Regions from separate parts of the Pseudoalteromonas sp. S327 genome, predicted to be linked through region 2. Evidence: predicted binding sites of a transcription regulator. Region 2 holds the regulator's gene; each other region holds the start of a gene.
What was found. Region 2 encodes LexA, which represses DNA repair genes until DNA is damaged. Its sites were predicted from a motif close to TACTGTATNNNNATACAGTA; they were not measured.

Region 1: the regulator LexA is predicted to act here: its motif matches at 3,502-3,521, upstream of ruvC (crossover junction endodeoxyribonuclease RuvC).
Region 3: the regulator LexA is predicted to act here: its motif matches at 3,039-3,058, upstream of uvrD (DNA helicase II).

The regions. Positions count from the first base shown of each region.
Region 1 is NZ_PNDP01000046.1:28,781-34,688, forward strand. It holds gene CWB60_RS14770 (arylesterase) at 1-237, opposite strand, end outside; gene CWB60_RS14775 (ABC transporter ATP-binding protein) at 238-951, shown strand; gene CWB60_RS14780 (ABC transporter permease) at 941-3,442, shown strand; gene ruvC (crossover junction endodeoxyribonuclease RuvC) at 3,571-4,095, shown strand; gene ruvA (Holliday junction branch migration protein RuvA) at 4,098-4,715, shown strand; gene ruvB (Holliday junction branch migration DNA helicase RuvB) at 4,723-5,730, shown strand.
Region 2 is NZ_PNDP01000047.1:31,862-37,769, forward strand. It holds gene CWB60_RS14990 (hypothetical protein) at 1-141, opposite strand, end outside; gene CWB60_RS14995 (DUF7218 family protein) at 285-536, opposite strand; gene CWB60_RS15000 (hypothetical protein) at 767-1,147, shown strand; gene CWB60_RS15005 (PaaI family thioesterase) at 1,158-1,598, opposite strand; gene lexA (transcriptional repressor LexA) at 1,776-2,393, shown strand; gene coxB (cytochrome c oxidase subunit II) at 2,865-4,001, shown strand; gene ctaD (cytochrome c oxidase subunit I) at 4,001-5,593, shown strand; gene CWB60_RS15025 (cytochrome c oxidase assembly protein) at 5,593-5,908, shown strand, end outside.
Region 3 is NZ_PNDP01000051.1:1,872-7,779, reverse strand. It holds gene CWB60_RS15745 (tRNA(Met) cytidine acetyltransferase TmcA domain-containing protein) at 1-831, opposite strand, end outside; gene uvrD (DNA helicase II) at 809-2,974, opposite strand; gene CWB60_RS15735 (hypothetical protein) at 3,286-3,510, shown strand; gene CWB60_RS15730 (YacL family protein) at 3,624-3,992, shown strand; gene CWB60_RS15725 (peroxiredoxin-like family protein) at 4,121-4,765, opposite strand; gene CWB60_RS15720 (dUTP diphosphatase) at 4,871-5,494, shown strand; gene yrfG (GMP/IMP nucleotidase) at 5,503-5,908, opposite strand, start outside.

The sequences.
Region 1 (5,908 bases), on a different contig from region 2:
CCTGCGTAAAGCTCCACCGGTAGTTTCGCCACTAATACTGGCATTAATTAGCTCTATATTACGCTGCTCTGCATCGTATTTATCTTGTAACAATTTAACCCAGCCTTGCTCTTGTTTAAGCCCATAGGCTGCACTTAAACTGTCTCCAAGTATTAAAATCGTGTTGTCGGCCGCCGCACTAAGTGGTTTGATAACTAAAAATAAAACGAATACAAAACGTAGGATTGAATGAGTCATATGTCAGCGCTTTCTCAATTAAATATTATTCAAGTAAATGGTTTGTCTAAAGTAGTTTCTACCTTCGAAGGTGAGTTGCCCATCCTCAGCGACATCAGCTTTAATGTCAAGCATGGCGAGTCAGTTGCTATTGTTGGCACCTCTGGCTCAGGAAAATCCACGTTATTAAGTTTATTAGCGGGGCTAGATACCGCCAGCAGTGGTGAAATTATCCTTGATGGCGAGCCGCTACATAAATTAGATGAAGAGCAACGCGCGGCATTGCGTGCTGAAAAAGTAGGTTTTGTATTTCAATCTTTTATGTTGGTACAAAGCTTAACCGCACTTGAAAACGTGATGCTGCCGGCAGAGCTTGCTGGCGAAAGCGATGCTAAAGAGCAAGCTCTAGCCCTATTAGAAAAAGTGGGACTGAGCCATCGTATTGATCATTACCCATCGCAACTCTCTGGTGGTGAGCAGCAACGTGTAGCCATTGCCCGTGCTTTTATTGGCACACCTAAAATTTTATTTGCCGATGAGCCCTCTGCAAATTTAGACAGTAAAAACGGCAAAATGGTGGAGTCATTATTATTTGATTTAAACCAGCAGCACGGCACAACGCTAATTTTAGTAACTCACGATGAAGCACTTGCGCAAAAGTGCCAGCATATTGTACAAATTGAAGCGGGCTGCTTAGTTAAAAACTCAAAAGAGGACGTAGCGAATGTGGGCTAAGTTAGCACTTAAATTATTTGCGCGTGAATTTCGCCGCGGCGAACTAACGGTAATTAGTGCCGCCATTGCGCTGGCGGTATTAACGGTGCTCACACTGTCTATGGTCACTGAGCGAATAGCACAAAGCATAGCGCAAAAAAGTAGCGCGTTTATCGCCGCAGATAGAGTACTGGCAAGCGCCCATGAGCTAGATACGGCGTTTATTAGCAAAGCCAAACAAGAAAACTTACAAACTGCGCAAATGATCTACTTTGATACCATGTTATTTGCCAACGACGAGATGCAATTTACCTCGGTAAAAGCGGCGTCTAACGAATACCCGTTAAAAGGCGAGTTAAAAGTAAAATCATCATTGCTTGGCGAAACACAAGTAGCGCAGGGCGGCCCAAAGCCTGGCAATGTGTGGCTAAGTGAATCGGTTTTTTACAGCTTAAATATTGATATTGGCAGCCAAGTAGAGCTAGGCGCAGCAGTATTTAATGTAGAAAAAGTGGTGGTTGAAGAGCCAGATGCGCCGTTTAATGTATTTTCGAGCAGCCGCAGAGTGCTTATAAATATTGCTGATGTAGCAAAAACTGAGGTTATTCAACCTGGCAGCCGAGTAAATTATCGCCAACTCTATGCAGGCGATGAATCAGATATAACCCGGTTTTATGAATGGTTAAAGCCGCAAATGGCTGAAAACCAACGTTGGTATGGTGTAAAAGATAGGCAGTCGCCCATATCAAATAGCTTAAACCGTGCAGAAAGCTTTTTATTACTGGCCGGTTTGCTGGGCATTATTTTGGCTACGGTTGCTATTGCTGTGTCGGCAAAGCGTTATTGTGAGCGCCAATACGACCCCGTAGCAATGATGAAAACACTTGGCGGAAGCCGTGCATTAATTCGTAAAATATATTTTATGCACTTACTCATGGTGTGTGCTTTAGCGGTTATTGTGGGTTTAGCCATAGGCTACGGTTTACAAGAAATAGCCACTGGTTATTTAGCAAAAAGCATGGATATGAGCTTACCTGCCGCCGGGTTTAAACCTTGGCTGGTGGCCATTAGCACAGGCGTTATATGTGCAGTTATGTTCTCTATTAAGCCACTACTTGATTTATTTGATATTCCACCGCTTAGAGTATTGCGCCGTAATTTAGGCGACAGACTAGCCGTAAGCCGTGTGCATTTAGGTTTAAGCGCGCTTACGGTGTTTTTATTAATGTGGTTATTTAGTAACAACATTAAAATAACGCTTATTTTATTTGTCTCTACGCTTGCTTTGATTGCGGTTTTATTTGTTATTTCAAAATTAATATTTGGCGGAGGTCGTAAATTAGGCTTAAAACCGAGCAACAGTTGGTCGTTAGCTATTGCTTCTATACAAAAACGTGCCAACGTAAATGCGGTGCAGCTTATTAGCTTTTCATTGGCGATAAAATTGCTATTGTTTTTGATTGTGCTTAAAAATGACATGATCTCAGATTGGCAGTCTCAATTACCCGCCGATGCGCCTAATGCATTTTTAGTTAATATTACGCAAAACGAACTTGAGCCTGTAAATAATTATCTAGCAGAGAACGATATTTTAGTTTCGGATTTTTATCCAACCATTCGTGGGCGTGTAAATGCGGTAAATGGCGAGCTTGTTGCGCGTAAAGTGTCGTTGCAAGATAACGAGAAAAAAGATGAAGAAGCGCGTTCAGGCATTGGCCGTGAGCTTAATCTAACCTGGCTTGATAATGTACCAGCCCAAAACGAAATTGTGCAAGGGCAGTGGTTTGGCGAAGGCGCAGTGGGTGAGGCATCGGTTGAGGAGTCCATGCTGGAGCGCCTAGACGTAGAAATAGGCGACACCTTAACATTTTTAATTGGTGCGCAATCATTTGACGCCAAAATTACCAGTGTGCGTAAAGTAAATTGGGCGACGCTAAAACCTAACTTTTTTATTATTTTAAGCCCCGACGTGCTAAAAGATTTTCCGGCAACGTATATTTCATCTGTACGTATAGAGCCAGAGCAAAAGAAAGCGTTTAGCCAGTTACTGCGCACTTATCCAACCATTACCGCCATCGATGTAGATAACTTTGTTAAGCAAATACAATCAACCATTGAGCAGGTGTCGTTAGCTATTGGCTTTGTGCTTGCTATTGTGGTTTTGTGTGGTGCATTAGTGCTTATATCTCAGGTGCAAGCGAGTCTTGGCGAGCGAATGCAAGAAATAGTAATACTGCGAACGTTAGGCGCCAAAGGGCGGTTAATAAAAAATGCGACGCTTTATGAGTTTTTGCTATTAGGTGGCTTAGCCGGGTTTGTAGCTGCATTATTTAGTGATGTAGCCTTGCTGATTGTTCAGCAGCAAATGTTTGACTTAGCCGGTAAATTGCACCCAGCAATTTGGCTAATAGGGCCTGTGTCGGGCGGGGTGTTTGTAGCCGCGCTTGGCTACTTTATGATTGCCCGTAAACTTAAACAAAATACCCAAGGCTTAGTACGTGCTTTAGCCTAAGCTATACTTTTAACGCTAAACGCCCGCACTAAGTTGCGGGCGTTTTTGTTTTTACTCGCCACTGGTAATTTATACAGTGCTCTGGCATTATTACCGTTATTGAAAAATAACAATAATGAGTGTGCTGTTTGGCCATTATTTTAGGGATAGACCCAGGTTCGCGTTTAACCGGTTATGGTGTGGTTGCGCATCAAGGCGCTAAATTTACCTATTTAGGAAGCGGGTGCATTAAATTAGCCGAGCATGAGTTCCCCATACGATTAAAAATGATCTACCAAGGGATCACGCAAATAATAGAGCAGTTCTCCCCCGAAACCTTTGCCATAGAAAAAGTATTTATGGCGCATAACCCGGATGCCGCGCTAAAACTTGGCCAAGCCCGAGGAGCCGCCATAGTGGGAGCCTCTATGGCCGACTTACCCGTATTTGAATACTCAGCACGGCAAATTAAACAAGCCGTGGTAGGCAATGGCGGCGCCGATAAATCGCAAGTGCAACACATGGTAAAAAATATTTTAAAATTACCTGGCACACCGCAAGCCGATGCGGCCGATGCGCTTGCTATTGCAATTTGCCATGCGCACTCAGAACAAAATTTAATAAAACTAGCGGGTAGCGCAAGCAAAACCGTTAGAGGACGTTTAAGGAAATAAATATGATTGGCCGTTTAAATGGCATTTTAGTTGAAAAGCAGCCGCCCGAAATTTTATTAGAAGTAAGCGGCGTAGGCTACGAAGTACAAATGCCCATGACCTGTTTTTACGACTTACCCAGTATTGGCGAAAACGCCATAGTGTACACGCACTTTGTAGTACGCGAAGACGCACAACTATTATTTGGCTTTAATAATAAAACCGAGCGCGCGCTTTTTAGAGAACTATTAAAAGCAAATGGTGTGGGCCCTAAACTAGGCTTAGCTATTTTGTCGGGCATGTCGGCGCAGCAATTTGTTAGTTGCGTAAACAACGAAGATGCCACAACATTGGTTAAATTACCGGGTGTGGGTAAAAAAACCGCTGAGCGTTTAGTGCTAGAAATGAAAGACCGCTTAAAAGATTGGGGTAACGATTTATTTACGCCATTTAGCGATAATGCCGTTATAGAGCCTCCTAGCGATGCAACAATTGCCAATAATGCTGCAGACGATGCCGTATCGGCACTTGTTGCGCTTGGTTATAAATTGCCACAGGCGCAAAAAGCAGTAAAATCGGTAAGTAAACCCGATATGTCTACTGAGGTTCTTATTAAAGAATCTTTAAAATCAATGTTGTGAGTAACCTATGATTGAAGCTGATCGTTTAATTGACGCGAGCGAAAAAACCAACGAAGACACCATAGACCGCGCAATAAGGCCCAAGCTTTTAGCCGACTACAAAGGTCAGCCGCATGTTAAGCAGCAAATGGAAATATTTATAGAGGCAGCGCGCAGCCGCGGTGAAGCGCTCGATCATCTATTAATATTTGGCCCGCCGGGCTTAGGTAAAACCACGCTTGCTAATATTGTTGCCAATGAGCTTAATGTAAGTATTAAAACCACTTCAGGCCCAGTACTTGAAAAAGCCGGCGATCTTGCTGCATTGCTTACCAACCTTGAAGAAGGCGACGTGCTGTTTATTGATGAAATACACAGACTCAGCCCACAAGTTGAAGAAATACTTTACCCCGCAATGGAAGATTACCAACTCGATATTATGATTGGTGAAGGCCCCGCTGCACGCTCTATTAAATTAGACTTACCGCCGTTTACGCTTATTGGCGCGACAACACGCGCAGGCTCACTTACCTCACCACTTAGAGACCGTTTTGGTATAGTGCAGCGCTTAGAGTTTTACTCGGTAGCTGACTTATCGCATATAGTGGGGCGCTCTGCACATTACCTAGATTTACAAATGTGCGACGATGGCGCTACCGAAATTGCAAAACGCTCACGAGGCACACCGCGTATAGCTAACCGCTTATTGCGCCGTGTGCGCGATTACACGCAAGTAAAATCAGATGGTACAGTAAATGCCTCCGTTGCTGAGCTTGCCCTTGATATGATTGACGTAGATAAAAGCGGGTTTGATTACATGGACCGTAAATACTTACTTGCCATTATCGAAAAATTTATGGGTGGGCCTGTAGGGCTAGATAATTTAGCCGCCGCCATAGGCGAAGAAAAAGAAACCATTGAAGATGTAATAGAGCCGTTTTTAATTCAACAAGGTTTTATACAGCGCACACCGCGCGGGCGAATTGTGTCAGACAATGCGTATCATCACTTTGGTTTACTCCCAAAACAAGATTAACCCCTCTTTAGCCTGTTACAGTAAATGTAGCGGGCTACTTCCTCTGTTAAATGTAATATCAATTTGCAATAACACTTAATCATTTTGCGAGGCAAACGTGTCGCTACCTGCGTTAAAAACTCTCATTTACGACTGTATGCAGAAGGTATAGCAGTGCAGGAGCAATTGCCAAGAACAA
Region 2 (5,908 bases):
AAGGTGCTTACCGTGTACGTATTCAAGTGGTATCGCGCTCATTACTAAGCCGCCTAAAAGCCAAGCTAAAATTTGTAAGGCAAGTAAATAGCCTAGCCACTTATGTAGTTTTCGAGCGCGTTTAAATAGTTGTTTTCTCATTTTGTGCTTCTTATTATTTTTAGCGTTAGTGTATTACAGCAGCCCATGCTTTTACTGCGGCATTTTGTCGCAGTTATTCATAAGCTTACTCTAACTTTATAAAAATAATAAAAAGGAGCGGTAAAAAATCAGTGAGGCTGTGTTTAATGCTCACGTAAGGCATTTATTAGCCCTTGTTTACTCATTTTAGAGCGGCCACTAATGCCGAGCTCTTTAGCTTTATTGTACAGCTGCTTTTTAGTGCGCTGCTCATACTTTGAGGCTTTGCCGCCTTTGACAGCGGTTTTATGAGTATTGCTATTAGCAATGCGCGCGGCTTTTTGTTTGCTCATTCCTTCATCTCGAAGCGCATCGTACTGATCGTCGTTTTTAATTTGCGGGCCATGATCTACCATAATTTCTCTCCTGAAGCGTTTAATTACACAGTGTGTGTATAACTTTATACATAAACGGTAAAATTAAGCGTAACTAGCCTAACCCGTTTTATAAGGCAAATTAGGTGCCAATGGCGTTTAAACAGGTATTTTCTATTAATAAAGCCATGTTTAGCGCTTAGTTGATTTGGTATAAAAGTAAAACTGCGTTAAAGTTTGCGATGAAACTATAAGAGGGTAAAAAGCAGACAATGTCGGAAATTCAATTTTTAAATGTAGATCTAGAGCTTGAGTCTAAACAAGATATTAGCGCCCTAGTGGCAGACTTAAAGAAAAACGCGATGGTTTTGCATTATGACAAAGACGAATATCGTCAATTGGCGCGTATTGAAGCCTCAGGTGATATAACCACGCCAGACAAAGCAATCAACCACTTATGTGAATTAATAGAGTCGTGTTCACGTAATGCGCTTAAGCAGTGGCTAAGCTGTTCGCGCAGAACGTTTGATATAGGCTTTGAGTCGGGCACGTCACCTAAGTGTTTTAACCAAGCTCTACATGCAGATACACTGCTACGTATATCTGCCATTGGCGCTGGGATGGAAATAACGATTTACCCTATCGAAAAGTAGCCATAGTTAATTATTTGCGCTCGACAACCGCTGCGGTCATTTTTGATACGCAGCAAAGCTCGCCGCGGCTATTGGTTATTTTTATTTCCCATACAGAACTGCGCTTACCAATATGAAATGCACGAGTAACGGCGGTTAAAGTGCCATTTCGAGAGGCCTTTAAGTGGCTGGCGCTAATTTCCTGTCCAACACAATAAAATTTTGTAAAGTCCACGACAAAGTTAGCGGCGTAGCTTGCTACGGTTTCGGCAAGTACCACATTTGCGCCACCATGTACCATACCAATAGGATTATGATGCTCAGGAATTGCGGGCATGGTAGCCACCAGGTAATCATCTCCTATTTCGGTTATTTCTATGCCCATGGTTTTCATTAGCGTGCCTTGGCCGTTTATTCCCTCATCTAACTGTTTGCAAAGCTCTAATGTAATGGGTTGATGCCAAATACTCATAATTACTCCTTTATATTGAAAGTAAATTTATAGCATTTTAAATACTGAACGTCTGTAATTACCTAAAATTTATCCAGACGCGGTCTATTTAGCTATTTTAAAGCACAATTTAAATTTGCGATTTTTATTTAACTGTATATACTCACAGTTAAATGTACTGTATGGAAAACCAGTTGTATGCGACCATTAACTAAACGCCAAGCTCAAATACTCGAACTAATAAAAGTTTTTATTAAAGACACTGGTATGCCTCCTACACGTGCCGAAATTGCGCAAACACTCGGTTTTAAAAGTGCCAATGCCGCAGAAGAGCACTTAAAAGCGCTTGCCAAAAAAGGTGTTATTAAAATGAAACCAGGTGCAAGCCGTGGTATTCAATTGGTTGAAGAAGAAGAGCCTGAGCAACTAGGGCTACCATTAATAGGTAGAGTTGCAGCGGGTTCGCCTATTTTGGCGCAAGAACATGTTGAGAGTCACTGTAAAATAGACCCACTCATGTTTAAACCAGCCGCCGACTTTTTATTGCGTGTTAACGGCATGAGTATGAAAGATATAGGTATTATGGATGGCGACTTACTTGCTGTACACCGTACTCAAACAGCAGAGAACGGCCAAGTTGTGGTTGCACGAGTAGATGAAGACGTGACCGTAAAACGCCTAGAAAAAGCAGGCCGAAAAGTATTATTACACGCCGAAAACGAAGAGTTTACGCCTATAGAGGTAGACCTTGAAAACGAATCTTTTAATATTGAAGGGTTAGCCGTTGGCGTAATAAGAAATGCCGACTGGATGTAATTTTTAACTATTTTTAAGTAATATCTATAAATGCGCACTTTTTAGTGTGCATTTTTGTTTTAAAAACAGACCTTCCCCCACCTCAAAGCGCCCTAAAATTATTTAGGCTGTAAACTTTTTTTCACTCATACTTTTATCTTCCTAAGCGTGTTACATCCCTTAATTTTGCTCGTATCTTGGCTGTTAAATAACAATTTAATACGCCGTCATTTAGTCAATTTTAAAATATCACTTGATTGTTTTTTATACTAAAACTTGCTTGTTGTACGTTTTTTAGCTAATCATTAATGTGCTGGACTAACAATAACTCACAGCTTTTTAGTTATGAGAACACACAATATACACAAACCTTTTGTTGTCCTAGCGATACCGATCAAAGATAAGATTGGTTAAAAATAAAAATAACGAATTGGCGTTTAAGCCGTATGCCTCTTCGCTTTGCATTCGCAATAGCATCAAAGGAGCCGTCACATGGGTAAACTGACCTCTACCTTGTGGCTTGTGTTGATTATGTTCCCGCAGCAAGTGCTGGCTAATAGCCAATACAATATGCGCAAGGGCGTAACCGATATAAGTAATAATGTATATCAGCTACACATGACCATATTTTTAATATGTTGTGTGATTGGGGTGATAGTGTTCGCAATAATGTTTTGGGCACTGATTCATCACCGTAAATCTAAAGGGGCAGTTCCTGCCCAATTTCATGAAAGTACCAAAGTAGAAATTCTTTGGACTGCCATTCCGTTTGTTATTTTAATTGCCATGGCAATCCCTGCCACTAAAACCCTCATTGCAATGGAAGATGCCAGTAAGGCCGACTTAACCATTAAAATTACAGGGTCACAGTGGAAGTGGCATTATGAATATATGGGCGAAGACGTAGAGTTTTACTCTATTTTATCTACCCCTCAAGACGAAATAGCCAACCTTGCTAATAAAAACCCTAATTACTTACTTGAGGTTGATAAACCTTTAGTACTGCCAATTAATCAAAAGGTGCGTTTTTTAATGACCTCTGATGATGTTATTCACTCTTGGTGGGTACCCGATTTTGCCGTTAAAAAAGATGCCAATCCGGGGTTTATCAACGAAACGTGGACCAACATTAACGAAGAAGGTATTTACCGAGGACAGTGTGCAGAGCTGTGCGGTAAAGATCATGGCTTTATGCCCGTGGTGGTTGAAGCTAAATCGCAAGAGGACTTTAACGCATGGCTTGCAGATGCTAAGCAAGCTAAGCAAAAAGCCGCACTTGCTGATGCAGCATTGCTTGATACAACAATTCCTAAAGAAGAGCTAATGACACTAGGTGAGCAAGTGTATATGGCAAGTTGCGCTGCGTGTCATCAACCTACTGGTATGGGGTTACCGGGCGTATTTCCTGCGTTAAAAGGCAGCCCCATTGTTTTGGGTGATATAAAAGATCACATTGATGTAGTGATTCATGGCCGCCCAGGAACTGCAATGCAGGCATTTGCAAAGCAGCTCTCAATTAAACAACTTGCAGCGGTAATTACCTATAAACGTAATGCGTGGGGTAATGAAACGGGTGATGTCATCCAACCTAGTGAAATTCAGGCAGCACTTGATGCGGAGGCGAACTAATGAGTAGCATAGTAGAACAACCTAACGCCAATGACGCTCACCACGGCCACCACCCAGCCAAAGGTTTTAAACGTTGGTTATACACAACAAACCATAAAGATATTGGCAGCATGTACTTAATTTTTTCGCTGACTATGTTTTTAATTGGCGGTGCAATGGCCATGGTTATTCGGGCTGAGTTATTTCAGCCAGGATTACAATTGGTAGACCCACACTTTTTTAACCAAATGACTACAGTACACGGTTTAATTATGGTGTTTGGTGCTGTAATGCCAGCCTTTACGGGACTTGCTAACTGGATGGTACCGCTCATGATTGGCGCGCCAGATATGGCACTGCCCAGAATGAACAACTGGAGCTTTTGGATTTTACCCTTCGCTTTTTTAATTTTATTGGCATCGTTATTAATGCCTGGAGGCGGCCCCGCATTTGGCTGGACGTTCTATGCGCCGCTTTCAACAACGTACAGTAACGACAACACCGCAATGTTTGTGTTTGCAGTGCACATTATGGGGATTAGCTCAATTATGGGCGCAATAAATGTAATTGTGACCATTGTTAATTTACGTGCCCCAGGCATGACATGGATGAAGCTACCATTATTTGTATGGACATGGCTAATAACCGCATTTTTATTAATTGCTGTTATGCCCGTACTGGCCGGAGCGGTCACTATGGTGCTCACCGATAAATACTTTGGAACCAGCTTTTTTGATGCGGCAGGCGGCGGCGATCCGGTGATGTTTCAACACATATTTTGGTTTTTTGGCCATCCCGAAGTTTACATCATGATTTTACCCGCCTTTGGTATTATTTCGACCATAGTGCCTACATTCTCACGTAAAAAACTATTTGGTTATGCCTCAATGGTTTACGCAACCTCCTCTATTGCATTACTGAGCTTTATAGTGTGGGCGCATCATATGTTTACGACCGGTATGCCCGTTGCTGGCGAGCTATTTTTTATGTACGCGACCATGTTGATATCGGTGCCTACAGGGGTAAAAGTATTTAACTGGGTAGCCACTATGTGGCGAGGGTCAATAAGTTTTGAAGTGCCCATGCTATTTAGTATTGCCTTTATTGTGCTGTTTACTTTAGGGGGCTTTTCGGGGCTGATGTTGGCTATAACCCCTGCTGATTTTCAGTATCACGATACTTACTTTGTGGTGGCGCACTTTCATTACGTGTTAGTTACGGGGGCAATATTTTCGATTATGGCGGGGGCTTATTATTGGCTGCCTAAGTGGACGGGCAACATGTACAACATTGCCTTGGCTAAGTGGCACTTTTGGTTGTCGCTGGTAAGCGTAAATGTATTGTTTTTCCCTATGCATTTTGTCGGGCTGGCAGGCATGCCGCGCCGTATTCCCGATTACGCCCTGCAGTTTGCTGATTTTAACGCAATCATAAGCATAGGTGGGTTTGCCTTTGGTTTATCGCAGTTACTCTTTGTGGCGGTGGTAATTAAATGTGCCCGAGGGGGCGATAAAGTCCCTGCAAAAGTGTGGGATGGTGCTGAAGGTTTAGAGTGGGAAGTGGACTCTCCTGCGCCGTATCATACTTTTTCTACGCCGCCGGAAATTAAATAATGACACATGCACCGCTATTAAAGCGCCTAATTCTTATTTGTATAGGTATGTTTGCTTTTGCATTTGCCTTAGTGCCCTTATATGACGTGTTTTGCGACATAACTGGGCTTAATGGCAAGCCGTCGCTTGAACAAGCTAAGCAAAGTACACAGGTTGCACAAAATCGAGAAATAGGTGTGAGCTTTACAACCCATGCGCAAAGTGGTGCGCCGTTTATTGTTAAATCTAAAGAATACAGTGTTGATGTGAAACCAGGTGCCATGCGTGAGGTGATGTTTAGCGCAAAAAACACCAGTGATATTGATAAAGTAATGC
Region 3 (5,908 bases), on a different contig from region 2:
TTCATCGACCAGTAATAAATCACATGGCGGCAACTGATTAAGCAGTGCATCGGGCGCCATGTATTGTAAATTAGCTAAATGTTTTTGCTGAGCCTTGTATTCCACCTGTAAGGTTTTAGCTAAATGCTTAAAACAGCTATGGGTGGCTCTAAATTGTGTTGCGCATACAATGATTTTTTTATCATGTAATGCTGCGGCTGCAAGACCTAGCGCGGCTGATTTTCCTCGCCCTCTGTCGGCATTAATAATTAAAGGCCTGTTCGCACGCCCTGTGGCCACCTTAATTATTTGCTCAACGCACTGTTGCTGCGCCTGATACTCAATTTTATTTGTTACATTGCTTTTGAGCGGCGGCTGTTTAAAGACAGTGTGTTCATCAAAGTGTATGGCAGGTAGCGTTTGTAAAAGGCGAGAAAAACGTAAATTAAAATAGCTTTGCTGATTACTACACCCATAAGACTGCACGCTTTGCAGCGCAGGGTCTTGCCATGAGGCTAAACGTTGTAAATCAGGCAGTAATAAAAATAAAAGCCCGCCGGCTTTTACGGTGCCGGCTAATGCAGCGAGTTTATCGGGGTAAATGCCACTAAAGCCATCATAAACGGCATGAGGAAACTCTTGCCCAAGTAGTTGATGAGTATGCTCAGGCCAACTGGCATTGGCAAGGCTGCTTGAAAGTAACTTTACATCATCCGAACGGGTTAACGCGCTTAATAGCTCATAGCACCACGTAGGCTGGCCTGTAATAAGCACTAACTGACGATGCTTTGCGCCAGTTAGTTGCTGCGTTAATTGCTCAACACTGCGCTTATACAGCTTGAAGTCGTGCATATGCGGTTACTAACCATTTGCTGCCAAGGTCGTCAAAGTTTACTTGCACACGCGATTGCGCGCCGCTGCCTTCGTAATTAAGTACAGTGCCAATACCAAATTTAGCGTGCAGTACACGTTGGCCTAAGTTAAAACCACTTTCTTCAAATACAGCATGGCTTACTGATGCGCTAAAACGTCCTGCAGCAGGCGGTCGTGATACCTGTGTTTTAATACGAATTTCTTCTACGCAATCTTCGGGTATTTCGCGTAAAAATCGCGATGGGCTATGGTACTTTTCTTGGCCGTATAAACGACGGCTTTCAGCATGGCTTATGTAAAGTTTGTCCATGGCACGGGTCATGCCCACGTAACAAAGGCGGCGTTCTTCTTCTAAGCGCCCTGACTCTTCATTACTTTGCTGCGATGGGAACATGCCTTCTTCAACGCCCACCATAAACACAAGTGGAAACTCTAAGCCCTTAGCAGAGTGAAGAGTCATCATTTGCACCGCGTCTTCGTGTTCATCGGCTTGGCCTTCACCAGACTCAAGTGAGGTGTAGGCTAAAAAGCCTTGTAGTGGTGAGCTAAACTCTTCTTCTTCGGGGAGTTCATACTGATCGCAGGCACTGATAAGCTCTTCTAAGTTTTCTACGCGAGCTCGGCCTTTTTCACCTTTTTCAGCTTGGTACATAGCCATAAGGCCAGAGGTTTGAATAGCGTATTTGGCTTGCTCTTGCAGTGTAAGGTCACTAATTTTGTCTTCTATGTGCTCAACCAGCTCTACAAATTTAGATACTGCACCTGCCGCGCGGCCAGATAAATGCTGTTGTTCAACAATAGCTTTAGCTGCGTACCAAAGAGGCAGAGACTCAGCACGTGCACAATCACGTATATGACTTAATGTTTTATCGCCAATACCGCGCGCAGGGGTGTTAATTACACGCTCAAATGCGGCGTCATCTTGGCGGTTTCCTACCAATCGTAAGTACGATAGCGCATCTTTAATTTCTTGACGTTCGAAGAATCGCATACCACCGTAAATACGGTATTTTAAGCCTTCTTGAAGCATGGCTTCCTCGAGTACACGAGATTGCGCGTTACTACGGTATAAAATAGCGGCGTCTTGCAACGCATTACCAGCATTTAACCAGCTGCGTAGCTTGCTGCTTACAAAGCGGGCTTCGTCTAGCTCGTTAAAGGCGGCATAAATTGATATAGGCTCGCCTTCGTTACCATCGGTCCAAAGGCTTTTACCCATGCGCTCTGAATTATTTTTAATTAGCGCATTAGATGCTTTTAGAATGGTCGCGGTTGAGCGGTAGTTTTGCTCAAGACGAATGGTTTCGGCGTCAAAATCAGTTAAAAAGCGTTTAATGTTTTCTATTTTAGCGCCACGCCAACCGTAAATACTCTGGTCATCGTCGCCTACAATCATAATGCTTTGTGTATCACCAGCAAGTAGCTTTAACCATGCGTATTGAATGGTATTGGTATCTTGGAACTCGTCTACCAGCATGTGGGCAAAGCGCTGCTGGTAATGGCGAAGTAGCGTAGGGTTATTTTTAAGTACTTCGTAGCTACGTAGCAGTATTTCTGCAAAATCGACTAAACCTGCACGGTCACACGCCTCTTGATAGGCAGCATATACACGTAGCATCATTTGCTCGTTTATATCGTAGGCTTGAATATCTTTAGGGCGCAGGGCTTCATCTTTTTTAGCGCTGATGTACCAGCCAAATTGTTTGGCGGGCCATTTTTTGTCATCAATATTCATTGATTTTAATAAGCGCTTGATCATTCTAAGTTGATCGTCAGAGTCTAAAATTTGAAAGGCTTCTGGCAGGTTTGCTTCACGGTGATGAGCGCGCAAAATACGGTGTGATAAACCATGGAATGTACCAATCCACATGCCACCGACAGGGGCTTTTAGGGTTTCTTCAACACGGGTGCGCATTTCTTTAGCGGCTTTATTAGTAAAAGTAACTGCAAAAATACTATAGGCTGATGCTTGCTCAACCTGCATTAACCACGCGATACGATGAACTAAAACACGTGTTTTACCCGAACCAGCACCTGCTAATACCAGCATGTTTTGTAGTGGGGCTGCAACGGCATCGCGTTGTTTGTCATTTAAGCCATCGAGTAATTCAGAAACGTCCATCGTTACGCCTTTTCAATCAATAATGAGGGCAGTATAACAGGTGTTTTTGTTAGGCTAAATAAAATACTGTTTTTATGAACAGCTATTCTAAAAATACTTGTAAAACTAATCGCTTAGTCGCTTTTTTGTACTCTTAAGTAACGATAATTAATAATAAAAATAATCAAATTGACCTATATTTAGTAAAAAATACTAAAGCAGTTATTTAGTAGTAATTTAACTATTTGATTTTTAAGCTTTAATAAATTGGCATAAAGTGTGATAGTAAGTAAATAACTAAAACTTAAAATTAATTAACTACAGAGGTGAGTATGGCTGATCAAGGTTCTGGCGGTAATGTTATTGCAGCGTTGTGTAATATATTTTTTCCTGGTTTAGGGCAATTGGTACAAGGGCGAATTTTAGCCGCTATCTTTTTTGCGCTAGCTATTATAATTAGTTACGCACTTATTTATGTATTAGTAGGCTTCGTACTCGTACCTATTATTTATTTATGGTCGATTATAGATGCTGCACGTTTTAGATCGCGAAGTTAGCTTTTATGTCACCTATTTAATAGCGCCCATTGGCGCTATTTTGCGTTTTAGGGTCGGTGTTTAAGGCTATTTATGGGTATAATTAGTGCATTAGCGTTTTAAAAGTAAAAATTATGGAATATCAATTTATACGTGACCCTATTAGTGGGCTGCGCATTAAAATAAGCAGCGAGCATGCCCTAATTGGCCGCTGGTTAAACGAAGAAATTGGCAAAGAAAAAGTCGCGATGGTACAAGCACTTATTAGCTCGGTAAAAACAAGTTACGAGCCAATAACGTTAAAAGGCCAAGAGATAGACTTAATACTCTCTAAAGACGAAGCCTTATTTGAAGCCCATGCTCTACACCAAGACAGCGAAGATTTAGTCGCCTATCAAGATGATGACTTAATGCTTGAAGAAAATGGCCTAGTGAGTGGTTGTGGCTTTGAAGATTTTATAGATTTAATAGAGTCGTGGGCTGAGTTTAGTGGCTCGCGTTAAATGTTTAAAAGGCCAATCTAGTTGGCCTTTTTTGTAATATCAATTGTGTTAAGTTATTAGGCATTTATAGCGCTCTATTTAGCACCCTAGAATGGTTAAATATTTAAGTCGATTGGTATAACTACAGATTATTGATTTTCTATTGATTTAACGCCAGCTAATAATAGCTCCTCTGTTAAACGTACTTTGTAATTAGGGTTTGCGTATTGAAAATACACAACGCCGTTTTTATCAATTACAAATACAGCCGGTACAGGTAAGGCAACGTTTACCTTGCCTTGGGCATCAACAAAGTTAACACCGCGCTTATTGCGATAGGTAGCGGCTGTTTTATCATCTAAAAAATAAGCTAAACCTAAGGCTTTTGCTAGGGTTAGGCTATCATCTGAAAGCAGTAAATAATTTGGCGAGCTTATTTTACTTTGGGCTAGTTTTTCCGGGCTATCTGGCGATACTGCAATAATTTGCGCGTTTAAATTAGCGAGTTGCTGCTCAATTTCTTGTATATTAGCCAGTTGCTTTGAGCAATAAGGACACCAACCTCCGCGGTAAATAATAAGCACCGTTGTTTTTTCAGCAAAGCGCTTTTGTAACTCTACATTATTACCATGTTGATCTTTGAGCGTTATATTAGGCACGCTTAAGCCAGGTAATAATGGTGATACTTGCTCAGGGGCTGCAGCAATTCCTTCTGTACTTGCTTGCGCATTCGTTACTAAAAAAGCAGCCATTGCAATAGTCGCCAAGGTGTGCAGTAACACTTTACTCATCATTATTTCCTGCCCTGTTTTTATGTGCTGTTTATAATAGATCAAAAATGCACTTTTTATTATTTGCCTGTATCATAAGCGTAATTTAAAAGCTCAAGTGGAAACGATATGTCAGCCAACTTAAATAAGCTAGTAGTAATGCTAGAAATGCAAAATGCCATGAACACTAAAGTTCATGATCAATGGTTTAGCCAAGGCTTTGAGTGGTACAGAGCCATTTGGGTAGAGTGTGCAGAAATGCTAGATCATTACGGTTGGAAGTGGTGGAAAAAACAAACCCCAGACACCGAGCAAGTCATTCTAGAATTGGTTGATATATTTCATTTTGGTTTGTCGTTAAGAATTGACGGAACAACCTCTTACGAAGAGTTAGCTAAGCAGCTAGAACAAGAACTTAGCGCACCACAGGCCGCAGATGACTTTAAACAAACTCTTGAAATATTAGCAGCTTCAGCAGTTGCAAATAAAACCTTTAACGCGGCCGCGTTTGCAGGGTGTATGGCGCAAATAGGGATGGATATTGACGATTTATACCGCGGTTACGTAGGTAAAAACACGTTAAACTTTTTCCGCCAAGATCATGGCTACAAAGATGGCAGCTACATCAAAGTATGGAATGGCCAAGAAGATAACGAGCATTTAGTCGAAGTCGTTAAAAGCCTTGATACCGAACATGCCGACTTTGCAAAGTTAGTATATCAAGGCCTAGTGGCGCGTTACCCGCAACAATAATCTAGCTGCTAGATTATGTTTCTGTAGTCGGTTACGTTTAAGTAATCGGCTATTACATTATGTGGTTGCTGGCTATCTGGGTTGGCCACCGCAAGTAAATGTTCAATGCCGTATTCTCGGGCAGCATTTAAAACTGGCACACTATCATCAACAAACAAAGTGCGCTGCTTATTAAACCCTAAGTCTTTTTGTACTTGATGCCATAAACTTTGCTGCTCTTTACTCACTCCGTATTGATGAGTAGACACCACGCCATCTAAATAATTATCTATCGCGGTATGTTCAAATTTAAGCATGACGTTTTCTGGGTGGGCGTTAGTTAAAAGAATTAGCTCTTTACCTGCTTTTTTTAACTCTGTTAAAAAGTGGGGCACATCTTCGCGTACTTTTATTAAGTGCTGGGTTTGGCGTTTT